DNA from 4 places in the Rathayibacter sp. AC451 genome. Region 1 is predicted to be linked to each of the others. Evidence: predicted binding sites of a transcription regulator. Region 1 holds the regulator's gene; each other region holds the start of a gene.

Region 1 (3,821 bases):
CGGCCCAGGCGGGCCGAGAGCACGGCGATGGCCGCCGGGCCGGCGGTCGAGGTGCGGAGCACGGTGTCGCCCAGCGCGACGGCCTCGGCGCCCGCCGCCGCGAGCAGCGCCAGTTCCTCCGGAGCGACACCGCCCTCCGGGCCGACCACCAGGACGATGTCGCGGCCGTCGGGCTCGAGGGAGGAGAGACGGACCTCGGCGGACGGCTCGAGCACGAGGACGCGCTCGGTCGCCGCGCGGTCGGCGAGCAGGCGCGTCGAGGCGACGGCCGAGACCTCGGGCACCCGGGCGCGGAGCGACTGCTTGCTCGCCTCGCGCACGATGCTGCGCCAGCGCTCGCGGCCCTTCTCCTCCTTGGGTCCGCTCCAGCGCGAGATCGACCGGGCGGCCTGCCACGGGACGACCTCGTCGATCCCGAGCTCAGTGGCCGCCTGCACGGCCAGCTCGTCCCGGTCGCCCTTCGCGAGCGCCTGGGCGAGCACGAGGCGCGGCGCCGGAGCGGCCGACTCCTCCACCGACTCGACGACCAGGGCGACGCGGGAGGGCTCGGCGCTCTCGACGACGGCCGTCGCCACGAGACCCCGCCCGTCGCCCACCCGGATCGTCTCGCCCGCGCGGATCCGGCTCACCGTCGCGGCGTGACGCGCCTCGGCACCGGTCAGGGCGAGGCGTCCGCCCGCGACGAAGTCGCCGGAGTCGAGGGACTCGTCGATGTAGTGGTGCGCCACCGCCGTGCGCCGATCAGCCGAGGAAGCGGTCGCGGAGCTTCGAGAAGAGGCCCTGCTGGAAGTGGGTGAGCGCGGGCTTCTGCGGCTTGTAGTGCTTCGCGAACTCCTGCACGAGCTCGCGCTCGCGGTGGCCGAGCTTGGTCGGGGTGACGACCTGGATGCCCACGCGCAGATCCCCGCGGCCGTTGCCGCGCAGCTTCGTGACTCCGCGGCCCTTGATCGTGACGATCTCGGTGCTCTGGGTGCCCGGCTTGACCTCGATCTCGATGTCGCCGTCGAGGGCGGCGAGCGTCGTGGTGGACCCGAGGATCGCATCCGTCATCTGCACCTCGAGGGTGCAGAGCAGGTCGTCGCCGTTGCGGCTGAAGACGTCGTGGTGCTTGACCTTGATCTCGAGGTAGAGATCGCCGTTCGGTCCGCCGGCGGGTCCGACCTCGCCGCTGCCCGGCATCTGGAGGCGGAGGCCGGTGTCGACGCCCGCGGGGACGTCGACGGGGATCGTGCGGCGCGCGCGGACGCGGCCCTGGCCCTGGCACGTCGAGCACGGGGTGGCGATGACGGTGCCGTAGCCGCGGCAGGTGCCGCAGGGGCTCGCCGTCATGACGTTGCCCAGGAGCGAGCGGACGGTGCGCTGGATCTGGCCGGAGCCGTGGCAGATGTCGCAGGTGACCGGCGAGGTGCCGGGCTGGCAGCAGGAGCCCTGGCAGGTCTCGCAGAGCACGGCCGTGTCGACCTCGAGATCGCGGTGCGTGCCGAAGATGACCTCGTCGAGCGAGACCTCGACGCGCAGGAGCGCGTCCTGCCCGCGCTCACGGCGGGAGCGCGGCCCGCGGGAGGAGCCCTGGGCGCCCTGGCCGAAGAACGTCTCGAAGATGTCGCCGAAGCCGCCGAAGCCCTGACCGCCGCCGGGGAAGCCCTCCTGGGGCCCGCGGTCGTACTGCTGGCGCTGCTGGGCGTCGCTCAGGACGTCGTAGGCGTGCGTGACGAGCTTGAACCGCTCGGAGGCGTCGGCGCTCGGGTTGACGTCGGGGTGCAGCTCGCGGGCGAGTCGGCGGTACGCCTTCTTGATCTCGTCGGCGGAGGCGTCGCGGGCGACGCCCAGCACTTCGTAGTGATCGGCCACAGGTGGCTTCGTCCTTCGTTCGTGGGTCGGTGCACCGGGTACGGCGGACCGGATGGGAGCCGGGGCGACCGGCGAGTCGGGGAAGTGAAGGGGTCAGTCCTCGCCGAGGAGGCGGGAGAGGTAGCGGGCGACGGCGCGCACCGCGGCGATGTTGCCGGAGTAGTCCATCCTGATCGGTCCGAGGACGCCCAGGCGCGAGACCTGGCCGCCGGCGGTGTTGTAGCCGCTCGTGAGGACCGAGGTCTCCTGCAGGCCGAACGGGGCGTTCTCGCGGCCGATCCGCACCGAGATGCCGCGGGGGTCCGGCACCATCTCGGCGAACAGCCGGAGCAGCTCCACCTGCTCCTCGATCGCCTCCAGCACCGGGTAGATGCTGCCCGAGAAGTCCTCCTCGGTGCGGACGAGGTTGGCGGCGCCGGCCATGACGAGGCGGTCCTGCCGATTCGCGCCGACCTGCTCGAGGAGCGTCTGGAGGATCGGCGCGAGCACGTCGCGGCGCTCCGGCGTGAACCGCTCGGCGGCCGCCTGGAGCGTCTCGGCGGCGGCCTGGAGCCCGAGGCCGATCACGGCCGTGTTGAGCTTGGCGCGGATCTCGCCGAGGAACTCGGCGTCGACGTCGGCCGGGGTCTCGAGGACGCGCTGATCGACCCGGCCGGTGTCGGTGATGAGCACCGAGAGCAGGCGGCGCGGCGCGAGGGCGACGAGCTCCACGTGGCGGATGCGGGCGGCTCCGAACGACGGGTACTGCACGAGCGCGACGCTGTTGGTGAGCTGCGAGAGCAGCCGCACGGTCTTGACCAGCACCTCGTCGAGGTCGGGGCTCTGGCCGAGGAAGGTCTCGATGGCCTGGCGCTGCGCGGCGGTGAGCGGGCGCAGGTCGGTGAGCTGATCGACGAAGAGGCGGTAGCCCTTGTCGGTGGGAACGCGCCCCGAGGAGGTGTGCGGAGCCGCGATCAGCTCCTCCTCCTCGAGCTGCGCCATCTCGTTGCGGATCGTCGCCGCCGAGACGCCGAACGAGTGCCGCTCGACGATCGACTTCGAGCCCACGGGCTCGCGGTGGGCCACGTAGTCCTGCACGATCACGCGCAGGACCTGGAGACCGCGCTCCGTCACCATACGACCGACCTCCCGCCGGGCTCCGGGTGCCTCTCGGCACGAACCACCGCGGCGCCGACGCGCCGCACGGAGCTTGGCACTCCGCAACTTCGAGTGCCAATCATACCCGCGAGCGGGGGAGGGACGGGGGATCGCGCGGGATCGGCGTGGTGAGGAGGGGACTCCTCCTCCGGCGCGGCTGCGCGGCCCGCGCGGTGCGCCACACGACGTGCCACGATGGACGCCGAGCGCACGGGGGTCGCCCGTCGCGATGACGCCCGGAACAGGAGACCTCATGTCGACCACGCCTCCCCCTCCCCCGCCCCCCGCGTACAGCACGCCGGCGCCCCCGCTGAACCCGGCCGACGAGAAGACCTGGGCGATCGTGACCCACGTCCTGGGCATCTTCTTCAGCATCCTGCCGTCGCTGATCGTGTACCTCGTGTTCAAGGGCCGGGGCCCGTTCCTGGAGGCGCACGCGAAGACCGCGCTGAACTTCCACCTGACGACGCTGATCGCCTACGTGGCGGGCACGATCCTGACGTTCGTCCTCGTCGGGTTCATCGTGTTCCTCGTCGTGCCGATCCTCGTGATCGTGTTCGCGATCATCGCCTCGGTGCGCGCGAGCGCGGGCGAGTACTACACGTACCCGCTGAGCATCCCGTTCTTCAAGTAAGGCGGCTGCCGCCGGTCGAGCGGCCCGTTTCCCTGCTGGTCGAGCAGCCGCCGCCGGCGGCGTATCGAGACCCACGTCCTCCGGGAGCGGCGGGTCTCGATACGCCCGCTCCGCGGGCTACTCGACCAGCAGGTGGGGCGACTGGGCCGTTCGTCAGCGGTCCGTCAGCCGCCGCACTTCCGCGTCGGCCGGCAGGAGC
Region 2 (3,821 bases), 3.3 Mb from region 1:
GATCGTTACTTCCGGTCGCAGCAACCGCTCTCAACGACGTTATCCGTCGTTCACGCCACCAGACGGCGCCTCCGCCGCTCTGCCGCGACGAGGTCGACTGAGAAGATCGCCAGGGCCGCCCAGACCAGCCCGAAGCCGAGCCAGCGCTCGGGCGGCATCTCCTCGCCCAGCACGAACGCACCGACGAGGAACTGGAGGAACGGCGTCAGGTACTGGATGAATCCGACGATCGAGAGCGGGAGGCGGCGCGCGGCCCCCGCGAACAGCAGCAGGGGCACGGCGGTCACGATGCCCGCCGACGCGAGGATCAGCGCGTGCCCGGTCCCCTCCGTGCCGAAGGTCAGCCCGACCAGCGAGCCGACCACGGCCAGCTGCACGATCGCGAGCGGAGTCAGCCACAGCGTCTCGAGCGTCAGCCCGGCGACGGCGTCGATCCGGCCGCCCACCCGGCTCTTCACGAGCCCGTAGAAGCCGAACGAGAAGGCGAGGGCGAGCGAGACCCACGGGAACGCTCCGTACCCCACGGCGATGACCAGCACGGCCACGGCGCTGATCGCCATCGCGATCCACTGCGCCGGGCGCAGGCGCTCCCGCAGCACGAGGACGCCCAGCAGCACCGTGACGAGCGGGTTCATGAAGTAGCCCAGCGCCGCCTCGATCACGTGGCCGGTCGTCGTCGCGATGACGTACACCTGCCAGTTGACGTAGATCAGCACTCCCGCGAGAGCCATGACGCCCAGGAGCCGCGGCTCGCGGAAGAGACCGAGGAACCCGGCCCAGCTGCGGGTGACGCTCAGCAGGATCAGGCAGAAGACGAGCGAGAAGAGCACGCGGAACGCGACGATCTCGAACGGGGAGGCGGGCGCCATCGCGATGAAGTAGAGCGGCATCGCGCCCCACAGCAGGTAGGCGCCGAAGCCGAACCAGAGCCCGGTGGTCGACAGACCGCCACCGGACCCCCGAGCCGGGGGCAGCGCCTCGACGCCCTCGCCCGCGGCCGCGTCGGCGGCGGTCGCCCGGGTGCTCGCGGGGGTCTGGTCGGAGGGGGTGCGGGGAGGCGGACACCCCTCCGATGCTACGCACGGCCGGAGCGGCGCGACCGCGCGGAACGGTCATCCGGGGCCCCGATCAGGCCACCGGTCGGAAGGGGGACCGACCGGGGACGACGAAGGGCCCGGCGACCGAGGTCGCCGGGCCCTTCGTCGTGATGCGTCCTAGCGGACGACGACCGCGAGGACGTCGCGCGCCGAGAGGACCAGCAGGTCCTCGCCCGAGAACTTGACCTCGGTTCCGCCGTACTTGGAGTAGATGACCTTGTCACCCACGGCGACGTCCAGGGGGACGCGGTTGCCGTTGTCGTCGATGCGGCCGGGGCCCACGGCGACGACTTCACCCTCCTGCGGCTTCTCCTTGGCGGTGTCGGGGATGACGAGACCGGAAGCGGTCACCTGCTCCGCCTCGACCTGCTTGATGACGATGCGATCTTCGAGCGGCTTGATGGACACCGACACGGTTGACCTCTTTCTTGACGACGATGTGGCGGAGCGCGGTTCTGGCACACACGCTCCGAGAGTGCTAGATCCACTGTAGAGGCTGTGCTGGCACTCGTGCAATCAGAGTGCCAAGCCGGGCGGCGCGATCGCTCGGGGCGAGTGGCCTAGCATGGCGGGATGCACCGCGACGAGCTGGTCGAGCTCCTCTCCCCCGAGGGGCTCCGGCTCCTCGACTCCCTCGACGGGTACCGCTCGGACGACCTCGTGCGCGCGGTCGCGGCGCTGCGCTCCGCAGGCCACTCGCCCGCCCTGGTCTCGGGGGTCCTCACCCAGTCGCGGCTGCGCGAGAAGGCCCGCGGCAAGTTCGGCGAGTTCGCGCGCTCGATGCTCTTCACGGACGCGGGCCTCGAGCAGGCCACGCGGCTCCGGGTCGCCGCCCTGCACGCGGGCCGGTACGCCGGCGCCGGAGCGACGAGGATCGCCGACCTCGGCAGCGGCATCGGCGGCGACGCCCTCGCCCTCGCCGCGATCGACCTCGAGGTGACGGCCGTCGACGCGGACGAGGTCACCGCCACCCTGGCGAGCTTCAACCTGGCCCCGTTCCCCTCGGCGCGCGCGGTGCACGGCGACGCCGAGACCTTCGACCTCGAGGGCTACGACGCCGTCTACCTCGATCCGGCGCGGCGCACCGCCGGCCACCGCGAGACGGCGCGCCTGGACGACCCCGACGACTACTCCCCCTCGCTCGCCTTCGCCTTCGGCCTCGCCGAGCGCCTGCCCGTCGGCGTCAAGGTGGGTCCCGGCTTCGATCGCGAGCGGATCCCGCGCGACGCGGAGGCCCAGTGGGTGTCGGTGGACGGCGACCTGGTCGAGACCGGCCTCTGGTTCGGCGCTCTCGCGCGTCCCGGCGTCCGCCGCTCCGCCCTGCTCCTCGGCGCCCACGGGGCAGCCGAGCTGACCGCGGCCGCGGACTCCGACGACGAGGAGGTCGGCGACCTCGGCGCCTACGTGCACGAGCCCGACGGCTCCGCGATCCGCGCACGCCTCCTCGGCGAGCTGGCCCGCTCCAGCGGCTCGCGAATGCTCTCCCCCGGCATCGCCTACCTCACCGGCGACGAGCCCGCCTCCTCGCCGTTCCTGCGCAGCTTCCGCGTGCTGGCCGAGCTTCCGCTGGACGAGCGGACCCTGGCGAAGGAGCTGCGCGGACGCGGGATCGGCGTGCTCGAGATCAAGAAGCGCGGGGTCGACGTCGATCCGGCGCGGTTCCGCAAGAAGCTCGGGCTGTCCGGCCGGGGCAGCGCGGTGCTCATCCTGACGCGCGTGCAGGGCCGCCACCGCGCATTGCTGGCCGAGCGCGTCGCCTGAGCGGTCGGCTCTAGGGCCTGTTGGACAGGAGATCGCCGTCGCGAGCACGGCCTGGTCGTGCGAGCTGCAAGGAGGAAGCCGAAGGTCGATGCGGGCATCGACCGAGGATTCCGACGCCGCAGATCGTGCGATCAGGCCGAGCGGAGCACGCGAGATCGTGTTCAACAGGCTCTAGGAGTTCGCCGCTCCGATCGCCACCACGAGGATCACCACGGTGACGGCGAGGTAGATCAGCGAGACGACGATTCCGGCGAGACCGGTGATGATCGCCGCCAGAGCGAACCCGCGGGCGGCGGGCTCCCGGCGCCGCCCGAGGACCCCGAGCACCACAGCGGGCGCCGAGAGGACGAAGCCGAAGCCCCAGACGAACACCGTGATGACCAGGCCCGCGATGCCGAGGATCATGCCGACGATGCTGAGCGTCTTCGGGGCGGTGGGAGGCGGGGGCGCGGACGCGTACGCAGGCGGCGCGGCCGCGTACGCATACGCAGGCGGCCGGCCCGAGGGCGATCCGTAGTCCGGGGCGTCCGACGGGCCGGGAGCCGGCGGGACTCCGTAGGCGGGCCCGGGGCGCGAGGAGGACGGCGGCGCCGGCGGGGCGGGAGGGATCGGCGGCACGGGCGGGACGGGGACGGTGCCCGGACGCTCCTCGGAGCCGGGCGCGGCGCTGTCGTTCATGGCGCCGAGTCTATCCAGCACCCGTCGGAGACCTCAGGCGGGCAGATACCCGTCGGAACGCAGGCCGCCGACGAAGGCGGTGTAGGCGAGGTACGCGACGACGGCGAGTATCACGACCAGGTAGCCCAGCGCGAAGCCGGCGATCGCCAGACCGCGTCCGCGCTGGCCTGAACGCCGGGCCTGGGCGAAGCCCACGTGGCCGAGCACGATCGCCGCGGGTGCGAGACCGAGGATCCCGCAGAGCAGTGCGGCGACCGCGAGGCCGTTGAGCGGCGTCCGCGGACG
Region 3 (3,821 bases), 3.4 Mb from region 1:
CGGAGGCCGCCACGAAGACGCCCGCGGCGGCGGCGTTCAGGAACGCCTCGTCGTAGAGCGTCAGCGTGGAGGTCGCCGAGCCACCGCCGATCGAGAAGTTGATCACGTCGACGCCGTCCTTCACGGCCGCGTCGATGGCGCCGAGGATCCCGGTGCCGGAGCAGAAGTCGTCGTCGTCCGTGCCCTCGACGTCACCGTTCCAGCAGACCTTGTAGGCCGCGACCTTGGCCGCCGGGGCGACGCCCGAGATCGTGCCGTAGTCGTAGCCGTCGACGCTCGCCTCGACGTCGGCGTTGCCCGCGGCGGTGCTGGCGGTGTGCGAGCCGTGGCCGTCGGCGTCGCGCGGCGAGAGGAACTCGGGGTTGTCGGCCGAGCCGACGCTCTCGGACGCGCCGAGGAACCAGCGCGCGCCGATCAGCTTCTGGCTGCACTCGTCGCCGTTCCACTGCTGGGAGGCGTCGGCGCCGCTCTCGCAGGCGCCGACGAAGTCTCCGCCGTCGGACTTGCGGTAGGTGACGGCCTCCCCGTCGGTGTACGGGGCGGCTCCGGGGCTCGTCGCGAGCGGTGCGCCGGCGAACGAGGGGTTCTCGGGCGCGATGCCGGAGTCGATGACGCCGACGACGATGCCCTCGCCGGCCTCCTCGACGCCGCCGACGGCGTTCCAGACGCCGTCAGCGCCCTCGAGGCCGAGGAAGTCGGTGGAGCGCTGCTGGCCGGTGTCGGGAACGGGGATGCCGTCCGTCGGCGCCTGGGCGAGCGGCGCGGTCTGCGCGGCACCGGGAGCGCGGTCGAGCGTCAGGTCCTCGACCTCCCTGACCTGCGCGACGTCCTTGCGCTCGGCGAGCCGGCTCGCCTGAGCGCCGGTGAGAGTCGCGGAGAAGCCGTTGAGCGCGACCGTGTAGTGGTAGCCGATCTCGGCGTCGACAGCGGCCGCCACGTCGTCCTGGCGCTTCTCGAGGTGGTCGGCGTAGTCCTCGACCGGCGCGGAGCGCGCCTGCAGCTGCGCTCCTGCGTCGGGGGCGGTGCGAGCGAAGCGGGCGTCGGTGCCCTTGTACGTCGCGGCGGACGGCTCGACGAGGGTGACGACGTAGTCGCCGTCGTCGAAGCTCTGCAGCGACGAGAGGCCGCCGACGAGGGAGGCGCTCCCGATCGCGGGAGCGGCGCTCGCGCCCGTGGCGGCGAACGCGGCGGAGGCGGCGACGCCCAGAGCCGCGAGACCCGCGAGGATCCACCTCTCTGCGCGCCGGACAGGTGGACGGTGGGAGGGGTGGATCGGCAATCGATGTCCTTACTCACGTTCGCTGGGAACCGGATCGGTTCCCGCACTGGATCGACCCTACGAACTCGATTGCCCGGCTCTGTTACGAACACGTTACGAAGTCCCTGAAAGGGTGACTTCTGTTCTTGGCACTCTCCCTGCCCGAGTGCTAAATTCTTCTCAGTTGAGTCGAGTCGGCTCAACTCGAGATTCATCCGTTGCCAGACCGAATGGAGTGATTCCCATGGCCGTCACCTACGACCCCGTCCGCGAGCTCGACCGCTTCGCCTCCGCCCTCTTCGGCTCGGGCCAGGGCCCCCGCCGCATGCCGATCGACCTCTACCGGGACGGCGACCACTACGTCCTGACCGCCGACCTCCCGGGCATCGACCCCGGCTCGGTCGACGTCGACGTGGACGGTCAGCTGCTCACGATCCGCGCGCAGCGCACCGTCGCCGGCGGCGAGGGGGTCACCTGGATCACCCGTGAGCGCCAGTCGGCGACCTTCGTCCGCCAGCTGAGCCTGGGCCAGGGAGTCGACACCGAGCGCATCTCCGCGTCGTACGACAACGGAGTGCTCTCGGTCACGATCCCCGTCTCCGAGAAGGCGCGCTCCCGGAAGATCGAGGTCGTCTCGGCCTCGGGCCCCGAGCAGGTGCAGCTGAGCGAGGCGCACGCCGAGTAGACCGGCGTCTCCGGCGGGGCGGCTGCGCGAGCGGCCGCCCCGCCTTTCTGTGCGGCGGCGCAGCCCTACGCTGAGAGGATGCGCGCTTCATCGCCCGACGCCGCCGTCGGAATCCTGCTCCCCCGCGATCTCCCCGCCTCCGAGGTCCTCCCCTACGCCCGCCGCGCGGAGGCCGCGGGCTTCGACGAGCTCTGGGTCGTCGAGGACCTCGGCTTCCGGGGCGGCATCGCCCAGGCCGCGGCCGTCCTCGCCGCCACCGAGCGGATCGTCGTGGGCATCGGGATCCTGCCCGCCGCCGCCCGCACCGCCGCGTTCACCGCGATGGAGCTCGGCACGCTCGCCGAGCTGTTCCCCGGCCGCGTGCACGCCGGCATCGGGCACGGAATGCCGCACTGGATGCGCGGACTGCGCATCTGGCCGGCGAGCCCCCTGACCCTGTTGGAGGAGCACTTCGACGCCGTGCGCTCGCTGCTCTCGGGAGCCGAGACGGCGCGCGACGGACGCTACGTCGCCGTCGACTCGCTCCGCCTCGAGACGCCGCCCGCCGTCGTGCCGCCGCTGCTCGCCGGAGTCCGCGGTCCCCGCTCGCTCGAGCTGGCCGGCCGCATCGCCGACGGCGCCGTGCTGGCCGAGCCCGTCACTCCGGAGTACCTCGCCGCGGCCCGCGAGCACCTGGGCACGTCCGGCCGCGTCGTCGCGTACAACGTGGCGGCCGTCGACGACGACGCCTCGGCCGCTCGCGACCTCGTGCGCCCCGGACTCGAGTGGATCGGCGAGCCGGACTGGGCGCCGCACATCGACCCCCTGCCGTTCGCTCCGGAGTTCCGCGCGCTGCGGGAGCGGAGCGTCGATCGGGCGGCCTTCGTCCGCGATCTGCCGGACGAGTGGGTGGACCAGCTGGCGGTCGTGGGGACCGCGTCGTCGGCCCGCGCGCGGATCGCCGAGCTGCACTCGGCCGGCGCCGCGAGCGTCGTGCTCATGCCGTCGGGCCCGGACGCGTCGGCGGCGCTGGACCAGCTGGCTCGAGTCCTCTGAGCTCCGCGGACGCGCCGGTCGACGCGCGTCCGGCCCGCGGGAAAACGTCCGGCCCGCGCTAACACGTCCCAGCTCGCGGAAACACGTCCGGCCCGCAGGATCCGAGGATCCTGCGAGCCGGAGCGTGTTCTGCGAGCCGGAGGCCGGCTAGGCCGACATGCGCGCCTTGAGGTTCTCGTCGAGCGTCGCGAGGAACTCCTCGGTCGTCTGCCAGCCCTGGTCGGGGCCGACGAGCAGCGCGAGGTCCTTGGTCATCTTGCCGGACTCGACCGTCTTGATGACGACGTCCTCGAGCGCGAGCGAGAAGTCGATGAGCTCCTGGTTGCCGTCGAGCTTGCCGCGGTGCGCGAGGCCGCGCGTCCAGGCGTAGATCGAGGCGATCGGGTTCGTCGACGTGGGCTTGCCCGCCTGGTGCTGGCGGTAGTGCCGCGTGACCGTGCCGTGCGCCGCCTCGGCCTCGACGACGGAGCCGTCGGGCGTGGAGAGCACCGAGGTCAGTGAGGCCGAGCGAGCCGAAGCCCTGCGCCACGGTGTCGGACTGCACGTCGCCGTCGTAGTTCTTGCAGGCCCAGACGTAGCCGCCCTCCCACTTCATGGCCGAGGCGACCATGTCGTCGATGAGGCGGTGCTCGTAGGTGAGGCCCGCGGCGTCGAAGCGCTCCTTGAACTCGGTCTGGAAGATCTCCTCGAAGATGTCCTTGAACCGGCCGTCGTAGGCCTTCAGGATCGTGTTCTTCGTCGAGAGGTAGACCGGGTAGTTGCGGGTCAGCCCGTAGTTGAGCGACGAGCGCGCGAAGTCGCGGATCGAGGCGTCCTGGTTGTACTGGACCTGGGCGATGCCGT
Region 4 (3,821 bases), 3.5 Mb from region 1:
TGACCTTGACCGGGTCGATGATGCCGGCGGCGATCAGGTCGACGTACTCGCCGGTCGCGGCGTTGAGGCCGTGTCCGGTGGGCAGCTCGCGGACCTTGGCGGCGACGACACCGGGCTCGAGACCGGCGTTCAGCGCGATCTGCTTGAGCGGGGCCTCGATGGCGACCTTGACGATGTTCGCGCCGGTCGCCTCGTCTCCGGTGAGCTCGAGCTTGTCGAAGGCGAGCTTGCCGGCCTGGATGAGGGCGACGCCACCACCGGCGACGATGCCCTCCTCGACGGCGGCCTTCGCGTTGCGGACGGCGTCCTCGATGCGGTGCTTGCGCTCCTTGAGCTCGACCTCGGTCGCCGCTCCGGCCTTGATGACCGCGACACCGCCGGCGAGCTTCGCGAGGCGCTCCTGGAGCTTCTCGCGGTCGTAGTCGCTGTCGGTGTTCTCGATCTCGGCGCGGATCTGCGCGACACGACCGGCGATGGCCTCGGCGTCGCCGGAGCCCTCGACGATGGTGGTCTCGTCCTTGGTGATGACGACCTTGCGGGCCGAGCCGAGCAGGTCGAGGGTGACGTTCTCGAGCTTGAGGCCGACCTCCTCGGAGATGACCTGGCCGCCCGTGAGGATCGCGATGTCCTGGAGCTGCGCCTTGCGACGGTCTCCGAAGCCCGGGGCCTTGACGGCGACGGACTTGAAGATGCCGCGGATCTTGTTGACGACCAGGGTCGCCAGCGCCTCTCCGTCGACGTCCTCGGCGATGATCAGGAGCTGCTTGCCGGCCTGGATCACCTTGTCGACGACGGGCAGGAGGTCCTTGATGTTCGAGACCTTGGAGTTGACGATGAGGATGTAGGGGTCCTCGAACACCGCCTCCTGGCGGTCGGGGTCCGTCACGAAGTACTGCGACAGGTAGCCCTTGTCGAAGCGCATGCCCTCGGTCAGCTCGAGCTCGGTGCCGAAGGTGTTCGACTCCTCGACGGTGACGACGCCCTCCTTGCCGACCTTGTCGATCGCCTCGGCGATGATCGCGCCGATCTCGGGGTCCGCAGCCGAGATGGACGCGGTCGCCGCGATCTCGTCCTTGGTCTCGATGGCCTTCGCGCCGGCGATGAGCTCGGCGGTGACGGCCTTGACGGCCTTCTCGATGCCCTTCTTCAGGGTGATCGGGTCGGCACCGGCCGCGACGTTGCGCAGGCCTTCGCGCACGAGCGCCTGAGCGAGCACGGTCGCGGTGGTGGTTCCGTCGCCGGCGACGTCGTCGGTCTTCTTGGCGACCTCCTTGACGAGCTCGGCGCCGATCTTCTCGTACGGCTCGTCGAGCTCGATCTCCTTGGCGATCGAGACGCCGTCGTTCGTGATGGTGGGGGCGCCCCACTTCTTCTCGAGCACGACGTTGCGGCCGCGCGGGCCGAGGGTCACCTTGACCGCGTCGGCCAGAGTGTTGAGTCCACGCTCGAGGCCGCGGCGGGCTTCTTCGTCAAAAGCAATGATCTTGGCCATGTGTGTTTCTCGTCCCTCCCGGACGTCAAGAAAGTTTCATTCCTGGCACTCGGATCAACCGAGTGCCAAGAGCGATTCTGGCACTCACGGGTGACGAGTGCAAGCGACGCGACACGGGCGGAACGACAGGAGCCGCCGTCCGCTCGAGGCGGGCGACGGCTCCTGCGACAGGCGCGCGGATCAGACCACGCGCACCGATTCCGCCTGGGGTCCCTTCGATCCGCTGCCGACCTCGAAGGCGACGTGCTGGCCCTCCTCGAGGACCTTGTAGCCCGACATGTCGATCGCGGAGTAGTGGACGAACACGTCCTGTCCGCCCTCGTCGACCGTGATGAAGCCGTAGCCCTTCTCAGCGTTGAACCACTTGACGGTTCCGTTCGCCATTTCCACTCCCAAAGTGCTGTGCTGCCCTCGACACCAGCGATGCGCTAGTGCCTCCGAGTCGAGATACTAATCCGCGGAATGACGCCGGAAACGGCCGGAACGGGCGTTCGGGAAAGAGTTGTCCGCGATTCAACACGGATTAAACGTGCCGGAAACAGAACACCCCCTCCAACGCGAGGATGAATCGGCTCCCGGGCTCCGGAGGCCTCAGTCGACCGGGTAGTCCGCACCGAGGACGACGACCAGATCGCCGGTCTCGACGAACTCGTCGCCCTGCACGATCTCACCGGCGCCGAGCGACTCGACGAGGCCCAGTGCCGCACCCTCGAGGGCGGCGTCGCTGTAGTAGACGGTCGTCACGGCCTGATCCTCGGAGTTCGCGTTCGCGACCGTCGGCACCGTCCAGCCGGCCGTCGTCAGCTGATCGCCCGCACTCGCGGCGAGCCCCGCGGTCGCCGTCCCGTTCAGCACGGCGATCTGCAGCGCCGGATCGAGGGTCGGCGTCGCGGAGGGCGACGCCGACGCGTCCGCGATGCCCGTGGGGGCGGTGAAGACGTCGTTGAACTGGACGCGGTTGTCGATCACGAGGAGGCCGATGAATCCCAGCAGCACGATGACGCCCGTGGCCAGCGCCGCCCAGGCGAAGGCCACGAGGCGCGCGTGCGGGGCAGGAGGCCGACGGTGCGCTCCGACGCGCCCCTCCGTCGCCGGGATCTCGTCGAAGCGGTCCTTGGGGTGCGTGTTCGACATCGGGTCGGGGCCGGCCTTCCGTTGCGGTGTGCTCGAGCAGCGGGTCTACTCGGGGCGCCCGAGGCGTCGTGCCGCGCGGGCACCGGAGCGTCCGTCGCGGATGCGCAGGAGGCGGTTGACGAGCATCGGGTCGTGAGCGAGGGCCGCCGGAGAGGCGAGGACCGCGCCGAGGACCTGATAGTAGCGGGCGACCGAGAGGCCGAACCTGGACCGGATCGCGTCCTCCTTGTCGCCCGAGCGCGAGGTCCACTCGCGCTCGAAGGCGAGGACCTCGCGGTCCCGGTCCGAGAGGGTCGCGCCCGCGCCCCGCGTCGTTCCCGTCGTCCCGCTCATCGCTCCAGCGTAGGCACGCCGTCCGCCCGCGCCGGGGAGGCGCTCCGGTACATGCTCACGTGGGCGATGCCCGCCTCCCGGCACTCGTCGCCGAACGCCGCGAACCCCGAGCGCGCGTAGAGCCCCGCGACGTACGACTGCGCGTGCAGGAGCATCGCCTCCTGCCCGTAGCGCTCGATCACCGCCCGCACCAGGGCGTGGGCGAGTCCATGACCGCGCCGGTCCGCGCGCGTCACGACGCGTCCGATGATGCGGTGCGCATCGGCGTGCTCCGGCTCGTCGTCGCGGAGGGTGCGCAGGTACGCCGCGGCCCCGCGCTCGTCCGCGATCCACCAGTGGCGCGTGGTCGGCTCGAGATCACGCGCGTCGAGCTCCTCGTCGTCCACTTTCTGCTCCCGGAGGAACACGTCGGTCCGCACCCTCGCGAACGAGTGGACCTCCTCGATCGTGAGTTCGCTCCACGCCTTCGAGATCACGGAATTCGCCTGCACGGCTGGGAGTTTACGAGAGAGGAGGGGAGCACCCCTCCCCCGTAAACTGGCGAGGAATCCTAGGGAGACCCATGTCGTCGTATTCCGTGAACAAGACCGACGCCCAGTGGCGCGAGGAGCTCGACCGCGAGCAGTACGCGGTCCTGCGCGAAGCCGCCACCGAGCGTCCGTGGACGGGCGAGCTGCTCGACGAGCACCGCTCCGGCCTGTACACCTGTGCCGCCTGCCACGCGGAGCTCTTCCAGAGCGGCACCAAGTTCGACTCCGGCTGCGGCTGGCCCAGCTTCTACGAGTCCGTGAACCCGGACGCGGTCCAGCTGATCGAGGACAGCACCCTCGGCATGGTGCGCACCGAGGTGCGCTGCGCCAAC

What was found. Region 1 encodes HrcA, which represses chaperone genes, less so after heat shock. Its sites were predicted from a motif close to TTNGCACTCGNNNNNNNCGAGTGCNAA; they were not measured.
Positions count from the first base shown of each region.
Region 2: a site for HrcA is predicted at 1,599-1,625, ahead of groES (co-chaperone GroES). Genes of this name have one in related genera too.
Region 3: a site for HrcA is predicted at 1,405-1,431, ahead of AC0CID_RS18665 (Hsp20/alpha crystallin family protein). Genes of this name have one in related genera too.
Region 4: a site for HrcA is predicted at 1,535-1,561, ahead of groL (chaperonin GroEL). Genes of this name have one in related genera too.

Region 1 covers NZ_CEEDBD010000001.1:496,306-500,126, reverse strand. The annotation lists gene AC0CID_RS02305 (16S rRNA (uracil(1498)-N(3))-methyltransferase) at 1-728, opposite strand, end outside; gene dnaJ (molecular chaperone DnaJ) at 742-1,851, opposite strand; gene hrcA (heat-inducible transcriptional repressor HrcA) at 1,945-2,967, opposite strand; gene AC0CID_RS02290 (DUF4870 domain-containing protein) at 3,242-3,622, shown strand.
Region 2 covers NZ_CEEDBD010000001.1:3,831,166-3,834,986, reverse strand. The annotation lists gene rarD (EamA family transporter RarD) at 51-974, opposite strand; gene groES (co-chaperone GroES) at 1,215-1,511, opposite strand; gene AC0CID_RS18415 (class I SAM-dependent methyltransferase) at 1,671-2,858, shown strand; gene AC0CID_RS18410 (DUF4190 domain-containing protein) at 3,030-3,536, opposite strand; gene AC0CID_RS18405 (DUF4190 domain-containing protein) at 3,570-3,821, opposite strand, start outside.
Region 3 covers NZ_CEEDBD010000001.1:3,886,671-3,890,491, reverse strand. The annotation lists gene AC0CID_RS18670 (S8 family serine peptidase) at 1-1,279, opposite strand, end outside; gene AC0CID_RS18665 (Hsp20/alpha crystallin family protein) at 1,503-1,943, shown strand; gene AC0CID_RS18660 (LLM class flavin-dependent oxidoreductase) at 2,022-2,978, shown strand; partial or broken gene AC0CID_RS18655 (NADP-dependent isocitrate dehydrogenase) at 3,126-3,821, opposite strand, start outside.
Region 4 covers NZ_CEEDBD010000001.1:3,962,295-3,966,115, reverse strand. The annotation lists gene groL (chaperonin GroEL) at 1-1,492, opposite strand, end outside; gene AC0CID_RS19105 (cold-shock protein) at 1,673-1,876, opposite strand; gene AC0CID_RS19100 (LytR C-terminal domain-containing protein) at 2,084-2,626, opposite strand; gene AC0CID_RS19095 (DUF3263 domain-containing protein) at 2,672-2,959, opposite strand; gene AC0CID_RS19090 (GNAT family N-acetyltransferase) at 2,956-3,450, opposite strand; gene msrB (peptide-methionine (R)-S-oxide reductase MsrB) at 3,522-3,821, shown strand, end outside.